3 regions of the Aliiglaciecola sp. 2_MG-2023 genome follow, and region 1 is predicted to be linked to each of the others. Evidence: predicted binding sites of a transcription regulator. Region 1 holds the regulator's gene; each other region holds the start of a gene.
What was found. Region 1 encodes FNR, which switches genes on or off when oxygen is low (the NO sensors DNR and NnrR bind a similar motif). Its sites were predicted from a motif close to TTGATCTAGATCAA; they were not measured.
Positions count from the first base shown of each region.

Region 1 (3,200 bases):
CTGTAATACCGGTGCGACCTACAGTACCGATAACCACTAACTCTGCGTCGATAGCTTTTGCCACTGAAGGAATGACATCCTCAGGCAAACCTTCACTAAGATGCTGATTTTCTTGTGGGATATTGAATTCTTGAGCGTGCTCAAGCATACATTTGGCGTGGTGTTGTTTAACTGACTCTGTATAGCCAACCGGATCGAACTCTGGTATTTCGATGGCAATATTAACCGGTGTACCTGGGTAAGAATTAACCAAGTTTACATGTCCTTCCAGTAAATCAGCCATCAATCCAGCGGTTTTAGTGATTAACTTGTTTAAGCTATGATGTTCTTCATCTTCACTGCCCACATCTACCGCAGCTAAAATATTGCCATTAATAGGCCAATCATGTTCTTTAACAAGTAAAACTGGAACCGGTGATTTACGTAGGATATGCCAATCAGTCGGGGTGAATATCACTGACTTTAGGGTGTCATGCTCGTGGGTTCCTTTGACGATTAAATCATAGCTGTGATCAATCACTTCGAACAATACACTTTCATATGGCCGATTATGCCAGACCACTTTTATATCTACTGAAATAGATGAGTTAGCCGCTAGGGGTTCAACTATATTGGCAAGCCAATCGGTTTTGTCATCCACCACAGCTTGGCGCATCGTTTCTCTTTCATCCACGGTGAGCATAGTGGTCATTTCATAAGAGAAATCATATATGGACAGAAACGCAGTAATACTGGCGCCGGTCTTTTCTGCCAATAAAAGCGCTCTTTTAAACGCTTTTTGATCTTCTGTAGTTGGGTCTACAACAGCTAGTATTTTGTTAAATACGGACATAAATTAATTCCCTTCAAACGTTTACACTACGTATATTAAGTGTATGGCTACTTTAGCTAGTTTGCCAATTAACAGACTAATTGTTTTGACCTGAATCAATTTAAATTAAAAGACTTAACCGCAGGCTTGTTTATTTAAAACGTGTTCACCAAGTTTCTCTCTAAGTACCGCCAAATTGAGAATTTGTATAAATTTCCCATCAACTTTGATGATATTTTCTTTTTGAAAACGGGTGAGTAAACGACTGACGGTTTCAACAGTTAAACCAAGGTGATTACCAATTTCGTTTCGGGTCATGGTTAAATTAAATTCTAATTCAGAAAAACCGCGGGAGCGAAAACGATCTGATAGATTAATTAGGAAGTGGGCAAGACGTTCTTCTGCTGTGCGCTTGTTTAATAACATCATGAGACTGTGATCTTGGTTTATTTCTGTGCTCATAATTTTAAGCATTTCTTTGCGCAGTGTAGGAAGTTGTGCGCTCATAATATCTAACTTGTCGTAAGGTAACTCACAAACCATGGAGGTTTCCATCGCTTGATTATAACTTTGATATTTTTCAGAAAATAGTCCATCAAAGCCGACAATATCACCGGGAAAATGAAACCCTGTAATTTGTTGTTCGCCATCGGGAGAGGTTATGTAAGATTTAAATGAGCCCGTTCTTACTGCAAACAGCGACGTAAATTTTTGCCCAGGAATAGTTAATTGATCATTTTTATGCAAAGGGCGCTTGCGTTCTATGATTTCGTCCAAACTCTCCATTTCAGTCTGATTCAGAGCCACCGGTATACATAGGTGATTAAAACTGCAGTTTTGGCAGCGAATACTGAACTTGTTCGGATCTGACATTAGTTAATTCCAATTAATTCATTAGTTACCAATTATGAATCCCTTGGTAACATAAAATCAAGCCAAATAAGCATAATAAGACTGCAACGCTTCGTTTTACCACTGGTTGGGTCAACCATCCTCTTATTTGGCTGGCGCTGGCTCCCATTGCTAACATGATGGGCAAAGTGCCCAAGCCAAAGCAAAACATGGTGATAGCACCTTGTACCACACTGCCGGTGGAAACACTCCATGTTAACGTCGAATAAACCAATCCACAGGGCAACCAGCCCCAGATTAGGCCATAGGGTACAGCATAGATTGGGTGTTTAAAGGGAATGAAACGCTTTGATATGGGACTAATTTTACGCCAAAAAATAGCGCCAACTTTTTCTACTTTAACCAGTAGTTTTGACCACTGTCCCACATATAATCCAAGCAGAACCATAAATACTCCGCCAAAAAGGGTCAGTGCTTGAGGATTGATAAAGGATTTTGTGGTGACGATCTGACCCAACAGCCCAGCGATTGCGCCAGCGAAACTATAAGATAAAATGCGGCCTGAATTATAGGCAATTAAATACGGCCATTGTGACTTATTCTTTGGTAATGCAAACGTAAATGAGGTCACAATTCCACCGCACATCCCAGCGCAATGCACACTTCCAGCAAGTCCGATTAATATTGCAGAAAACCAGCTTAAGTCGTTCATTTGTCGTTAGTTTTTGGCTTTTTTACTTGTACTTTTTTATCCACGTCATCATCGAATAGAATGTTGTATCCTTGACGCTCTAAATCTTCAAACTGATTGGATTTGACCGCCCAAAAAAAGATCCCTATGGCTAACAGTACTAGCACAATAGCGATGGGGATTAGCACATAAATAATACTCACTTTAATTTCCTATTAGCGCTGGTTAACGTAGTAAACGAATAGAGTTTGCGACCACAATAATTGAACTTAACGACATGCCAATTACGGCCATCCACGGGCTTAAATATCCGGCTACTGCTAGGGGAAGAATTAACGCGTTATAGCCAATGGCCCAAACCATGTTCTGTTTGATTTTGGTACGCACTTTAATCGCCATACTAACAGCAAACTTAACATTACTTAATTTTGAATTTAATAAAATGATATCGGCAGAACGTTTCGCCATGTCACTGGCGTCACCTACCGCAATTGATACATCAGCAGCGGCCAAAACTGGGGCGTCATTGATGCCATCACCAATCATCAAAACTTTGTGTCCTTTGGCTTGTAAGTTTTGAATGTATGTCAGTTTTTGTATTGGCGTTTGTCTAAAATAAACGTTCGGGATACCTAAAGAATCAGCGACCAAAGACGCGTTTATTTCTGAGTCACCACTTAACATCACCAATTGTTTGCTGCGTAAGTCATCGACGAGTTGTTTTGCGTCTTTTTTAACTACATCTTTTACGCTAAATGCAGCAATTAATTGCTTACCCAATTGCAGATAAACTCGAGAGTCATCCTCAGTGGGTCGTAAACCATCACTGTTATCAAGAATACTTAT
Region 1 is NZ_JAUORY010000005.1:234,453-237,652, reverse strand. It holds gene uspE (universal stress protein UspE) at 1-832, opposite strand, end outside; gene fnr (fumarate/nitrate reduction transcriptional regulator Fnr) at 947-1,684, opposite strand; gene Q4567_RS07565 (sulfite exporter TauE/SafE family protein) at 1,710-2,375, opposite strand; gene ccoS (cbb3-type cytochrome oxidase assembly protein CcoS) at 2,372-2,557, opposite strand; gene Q4567_RS07555 (heavy metal translocating P-type ATPase) at 2,580-3,200, opposite strand, start outside.

Region 2 (3,200 bases), on a different contig from region 1:
TTGCCCAGGAATTTGCCCATCGATTAGATCGAAATTGATTGCGGTTCAAGAAAGGTTCATTGATGATCCTGAAGTGAAAATTCTTCAACACTCTATTAGACCAACCTCTGATTCAGTTGCTTTGTTGAAAGATTATGCGGATACCAATGGCATCGTTAGTGGCAAATGGCATTTAGCCACCGGAGATAGGGACGCGATATATTCACTTGCCAAGTCGGCCTATTTTGCCAGTGAAGATTTGGGTAACATTCAAAACACAGATGATTTTTTACATACCGAAAGTCTGTTATTGATTGATCAAAACCGACATGTTCGTGGCATATACAATGGTCTTAACAAAGCCTCTGTGGCCTATCTAATAGCCGACATTGAAAGCTTAAAAAAGACAAACACTGCAAAACAATAAGACCAACAAAACCTGCGGGATCTGCCCCGCAGGTTTTTGCTATTTTTGAACGAGCTTAGCGATTTACGCTATGACAGTTAGTACAGGCACCAGACACTTTCCCAGCCAAGTAATAACTCGGTTTTTCCAAAGACGCGGCAATGCGTGCATTGTCTACTTTACTTACAAAGTCACGCATATAGTCTTGAAGAAAAGGGTGACTGGCCCCCGCATCTCCTGCGCGCAATCCAGAAGCTATCTTTTCAATATTCTGCAAAGTAGATAATACTTGCTGTTGTTGCTTAGCAAAACCGACACTTTGCGGCTCATGTTGCTGGCTTAGCGCAAACTCTAAAACACGCATTTGTTGTGCGAGGCGATCCATATCTGAACGCAATTTCGACGGTTCAACGTATTTAAAATCTGGCGGGTAAGTGACTTTTCTGAGATTGGTGGCCATCTGACTGGTGCATCCCTGGATGAACATAACGCCAAAAAGCAGAAGGGAAACAGAGAAGAGCAATAAACCTTTGTGCATTTTCATTTTATAGCCGCCTTGTCATTGTCAAAAAGCTTGCTAAAAATTAAAGCGCTTTCTCAGTCTCAGTTATTTGCGCAAACAATTGATCTTTAAGTACCACACGTTGCTTTTTTAACGATTCTAGATATTCGTCTGAGACCGCCTCATTCTGTTCTTCAATGTGATGAATCTGCTTATTGACATCATGATACTCGTCAAACTGTTTAACAAAATGCCGATCATTCATTTTAAGATGACGGATAGTGTGTTTATGCTCTGGAAGATCATGACTAAGCGTATGTTTTTCTACTTGCATGCTGAATTTACCTCATATTTATGGTTTAAATTTGACAATTTCAGTGTACGCCTTAGACAGCCTTATATATTGATCTAGGTCATGTTTAACGGGATAAACTACTGAGTTAATAGCACGTCTAAATTCTTTCAAAACTTTTAGAGGCTCCCTGCTTTTGAAAGTAAAATTTGAATCTACGTTAGTGTCGTCGACTTTCCTAATATTACTGATTCCTACTGAATTTGATCGCAATAATGCAGAAACAGAAAGGCTTTTGACAAAAAACAGGTCTACTCTATCAAGAGTAAAAATGGTCAGAATGATAAGTCACTTACATCTGGCGAATTGGACAGAGTATTACGTTTGGAGTAAGCAAAAATTGTGAACAACACTGAAATTCAAATTGGCTTACCATGTGTTTACGAGCAATTGTGTTTTTGGTCTGGAGTGGGCATTGCTTTTTTGTTTGTAGCCATAATTGTTGCAATCGTTGTCTCTGTTTGGCGGGATAAAATAAAACAGAGAAAAAAGCGCGAAGAGCGACTAAAGCAACGAAAGCGCAAGTTTGATTAACACAGTTTTCTTGTCACTATTACTCTGGTAATTAGGGCGGCAATCCATCGGCTGCAATCAAGGCTGTCATCATGGCTTTTCAGATTCCTGTCACCTTGATATGACACGCCTCTACCTTCTTCAGATATCAGGTAAATCATTAATTAAAAAGACACAGTGCAAATGGCGATATTAGTTAACCATTGATGTAAGAATTACCAAACTCTTGTTTAATCGTATCTAAATAATCCTTCAGTGAATGCTTCTTATAATAGTGGTTCAGCATTGCTGATGGCTTAGCTTTATTATCGCAAAACTCACACTGCACTTTCACTTCGGGTGCGTCGTCTATTGCCTTTTGCAGTCCACTTTCAATACGATGATGCTGTACCTGAAGCTTTTCGGTTGTTTCTGTTATTGTGTAAATATCGGTAACAGGATCCTTTGACATGTATCCGTAGTCAACAAGTGCTCTTCGTAAGTGATCTACCGCATACATCGGCTCAGACAAATATCGACGACTAATTGAACCGACAATTATTTTGTCCAGCTCATGTCTAGTGTATGAGGTTCTATCTAACAACGAGAGAATAAATTCTGATATACGGTTTTTTTTGCTTCTTAATTGCACTGGCTTGCACCTTCATCACGATCAACTTTAAACTTAAAAGTCATATTGACACTGTAAAGACTACACCAAAACTCCGGAAAATTTAGCCTTTCTATAACCCATTAATCTGTTTTCAAGATCATTTTTAAAAGATGGGTGTCTTCTTTATTATTGTATTCTTTATTGCAAAACTACTGTGCTAAGCTTGGCAAACATATCAGGAGGGATTCGATTTGTTATTACGAAGAATTTCACAACACGTCAAAGAACAGAATTGGTTTGCTGTTGCCATCGATTTTTTCATAGTCGTGGCCGGCATCTTGATTGCGTTTCAAATCACCAGTTGGAATGAAGAACGCAAAGACAACAAACGTGAGCAACAAATCATAGAACGGTTACACTCCGACTTTACGATGCTTGAGAAAAATACCGACGAGTATATTGAATTTCTTGAGGTTAACGCACCGATAATAGAAAAGTTCCAGCAACAAATTATCAATTATCCCAAAGGTACGGATTTGGAGCTGATGCAAAGTTTCTTTGAAACGGCATTCAACTTGCCCCCTCCTGAAGGCCATTCAGATACATACCAGCAGCTTATAACCAACGGTGATATGAGCGTTTTAAACAACGAATCTTTACGCGCTGAACTTGTGAACCATGCTTCTTTAACGAACTTATACTTGCACGCAAGCCAAGCTAGTCGTGAGTGGTCAAGGCCATATGTGACGCCGCTTGTACGGCTAGATTCTTTACTTCAAGTTTTACCGATGGATGAGGCTGTATCATCGTCAGGGTCCAGAGCGGATTTAATTATCGCCATTAACCTTTATAAAGA
Region 2 is NZ_JAUORY010000012.1:6,393-9,592, reverse strand. It holds gene Q4567_RS13175 (SCO family protein) at 1-406, shown strand, start outside; gene Q4567_RS13170 (hypothetical protein) at 462-929, opposite strand; gene Q4567_RS13165 (YdcH family protein) at 970-1,221, opposite strand; gene Q4567_RS13160 (hypothetical protein) at 1,582-1,773, shown strand; gene Q4567_RS13155 (hypothetical protein) at 1,949-2,383, opposite strand; gene Q4567_RS13150 (DUF6090 family protein) at 2,596-3,200, shown strand, end outside.
Region 2: a site for FNR is predicted at 1,291-1,304, ahead of Q4567_RS13165 (YdcH family protein). Genes of this name have one in related genera too.

Region 3 (3,200 bases), on a different contig from region 1:
AAGTAGTGGAAGAAGCACCTGCACCGGGCATTAATTCAGAAACCCGTGAGCGAATTGGTGAGCGTTGCCGTAGAGCCTGTATCGAAATTGGCTATCGTGGCGCGGGAACCTTTGAGTTTCTTTATGAAAACGGCGACTTCTATTTCATCGAAATGAATACACGTATTCAGGTTGAACATCCTGTCACAGAAATGATCACTGGTGTGGATTTGATTAAAGAGCAACTTCGTATTGCTGCTGGTCAACCTTTATCCATTGAACAAAAAGATGTTCAGATTCGCGGTCATGCCATTGAATGTCGAATCAATGCAGAAGATCCAGCGACCTTTATGCCTAGCCCTGGAAAAATTAATATGTTCCATTCGCCAGGTGGTTTCGGTATTCGTTGGGAATCTCATATATATGCCGGGTACAGTGTACCTCCTCACTATGACTCTATGATCGGTAAGTTAATCGCTTATGGAGAAAATCGTGACGTGGCAATTGCGAGAATGCGACATGCCCTTGATGAATTAGTTGTAGAAGGAATTAAAACCAACATTTCCCTACAGCAAAGCATTATGGCAGATGAAAACTTCTTTAACGGTGGTACAAACATCCACTATTTAGAGAAAAAGCTTAAACTCGCATAATCTATGACGTAAAGGGCCTATCTAGTCTAAATTAGGTAGGCCCTGATTATTCCTCTCCCTGCTATTCAATAATTTTTCGTGTCCGTATTGCTATCTCTGTACTGCTTCAACGACTTTTAAAATATTAAACTTGAGCTCATTCCATTTACTGTAGTAAGTTTTCGATACTATATGTATTCGAACGGTATTTTTGTGAATCTAACACCAAGCCTCTTATTGCCTTTTCTGGCGCTTATTTGCCTTCCTTGCCTAGCTCAAATCGATACCACTATGGACGATGAACACACCAAAAAACCACTTTGGGAGGCAGGTATCGTCGGTGCTGGATTTAGCACCCCAGAATATCCAGGCGCAGCTAAGAATCACAACAATGGGTTTGTAGTCCCTTTTTTTATTTATCGCGGCGATATTTTCAGAATAGGCGAAAATAGCGTTATACGTGCGGTTGCGGTGGAAAAGGATTGGATAGAAATAGATTTGTCTATTGATGCTGCTTTTAGCGCAGACTCCAGTGACGACTCAGTGCGCGCCGGTATGCCCGATCTGGATTTTGTCTTCGAGGTAGGCCCACAAATTCGTCTTAAGCTTTTCGAAAGCGGTAAAAAAGCCACTGGTCTTCAGCAAATCCAATTAAAAGTACAAAGTCGCGCGGTATTCTCAACTGATTTTTCATCATTATCCCACCGAGGATATGTGTTGAACCCAGAATTGACCTACCAATACATTGGCACATTGCAATCCGAAGATCGCTTTAGAATTAGTGTATCGCCTAGTTGGGGCACAGAAAAACTGCACGACTATTTTTACCAAGTTGATAGCCAATTCGCCACCCAACAGCGGCCTGCATACGATGCAAAACAAGGCTATTTGGGTCTGGAACTCTCTACCGGCTACATGTTCAATGTGACCCCTACTGTTCGCATGTTTATGAGTGCGACCTATCATTTCCATAATGCAGCCGCCAACCTCGACAGCCCCTTATTAGTGGATAAAAATAATTATGCTTTTGGAGCAGGTGTAATTTGGCAGATTAAAAAAAGCAGCGAATATCAAAACTAAAAGGCGCAAAATACATTCCCATTGTGCAATTCAGCTATTCTTGAGTCATGTATTATAAAACTTTGATTTACATCAATGTTTCGAGCGTTTTTGGTTGAGCCAGATCAATATCAGAAAAATTCAATGCCGTAAGCTTTCCCCATCAAACTTAAACACATATTTCGATGGAGAAACACATGAAAAAACTAGCAGTCTATCTTGCTGTAGCTATCGCTCTTGGCGCTACTAATGCACAAGCCTACACAACCGGTGATATGATTTTACGTGCCGGTGTAACCACTGTTGCACCAGATGAATCAAGCAGTAATGTTTTTATCGGTAGCACGGATGTTGGTGTTGGCGTGAATGTAGATAACAACACTCAGTTAGGATTAAATTTTGCGTATTTCTTGTCACCCAATTGGGCGATTGAAGTACTAGCAGCAACGCCTTTTGAACATGATATTGGTTTAGACACAGTGGGCGCATTAGGCTCAACAAAACACTTACCGCCTACTATCTCAGCTAATTACCACTTCTTAGATGCCGATAGTGCATTTCAGCCTTATGTTGGTTTAGGTGTTAACTACACTATTTTCTTCAGTGAAGATTTCACCGCAGCCAATCAAGAAGCGGGCTTTAGTGACTTAGAGTTAGATGACTCTGTTGGTTTGTCTGCACAAATCGGCTTTGATTACATGTTGGACGACAATTGGTTTGTTAACGCTTCAGCGCGCTATATAGATATCAGCACTGAAGCAACATTTACTAATAATGGGACTGCTGGAACAGTGGATGTGGATATTGACCCATTTGTTTATTCACTGACTGTTGGTTATAAATTTTAAACCAACCCCAAACGACGATCAAAACGGGCACTGAAGTGCCCGTTTTTTTTGGCTAAAAATTCTGTCGTCTATTTATCTGCGTTAATACTATTTTAAGGTAAACTTTCTATAATGATAGGGAAGATCAATATGCAATTTGTAACTGACTTAACCTATTGTCAATTTCCCAACCGATTGCTGTAAATGAAAAAGAATCAATTATTATGCGTATTTTATTAGTAGAAGACGACCACGCGTTATCGGAAGCCTTAAGCAAATCATTGCGAACCCAAGGCTATGCCGTTAATTGTGTGTTCAACGGCAAAGACGCGATAGCCGCGCTAAACTCAGACGATTGCAATTTAATGATTCTTGACCTTGGATTGCCGGATATGGATGGGTTAACCTTACTTGATAAAATCCGCAAACAAAAAAACCCGATTCCAACACTGATATTAACCGCCCGTGACTCTACCTCGGATAAAATCCAAGGCTTAGATAAGGGCGCAGATGACTATCTGCCAAAACCGTTTGAAATGTCAGAATTATTGGCCCGTTTACGTGTGATGGAAAGGCGGTTAGGCACCTCTCAACAGTCCTTAGTAACCTGCGGACCAGTCAGCCTAGATATTACTCATCACTTATTGATAATTGATAATCAACCAATAGAAACCTCCCGTCGTGAATTTACCCTGCTGAAATC
Region 3 is NZ_JAUORY010000008.1:124,184-127,383, reverse strand. It holds gene accC (acetyl-CoA carboxylase biotin carboxylase subunit) at 1-632, shown strand, start outside; gene Q4567_RS10510 (MipA/OmpV family protein) at 903-1,691, shown strand; gene Q4567_RS10505 (OmpW family protein) at 1,868-2,518, shown strand; gene Q4567_RS10500 (response regulator) at 2,722-3,200, shown strand, end outside.
Region 3: a site for FNR is predicted at 1,786-1,799, ahead of Q4567_RS10505 (OmpW family protein). Genes of this name have one in related genera too.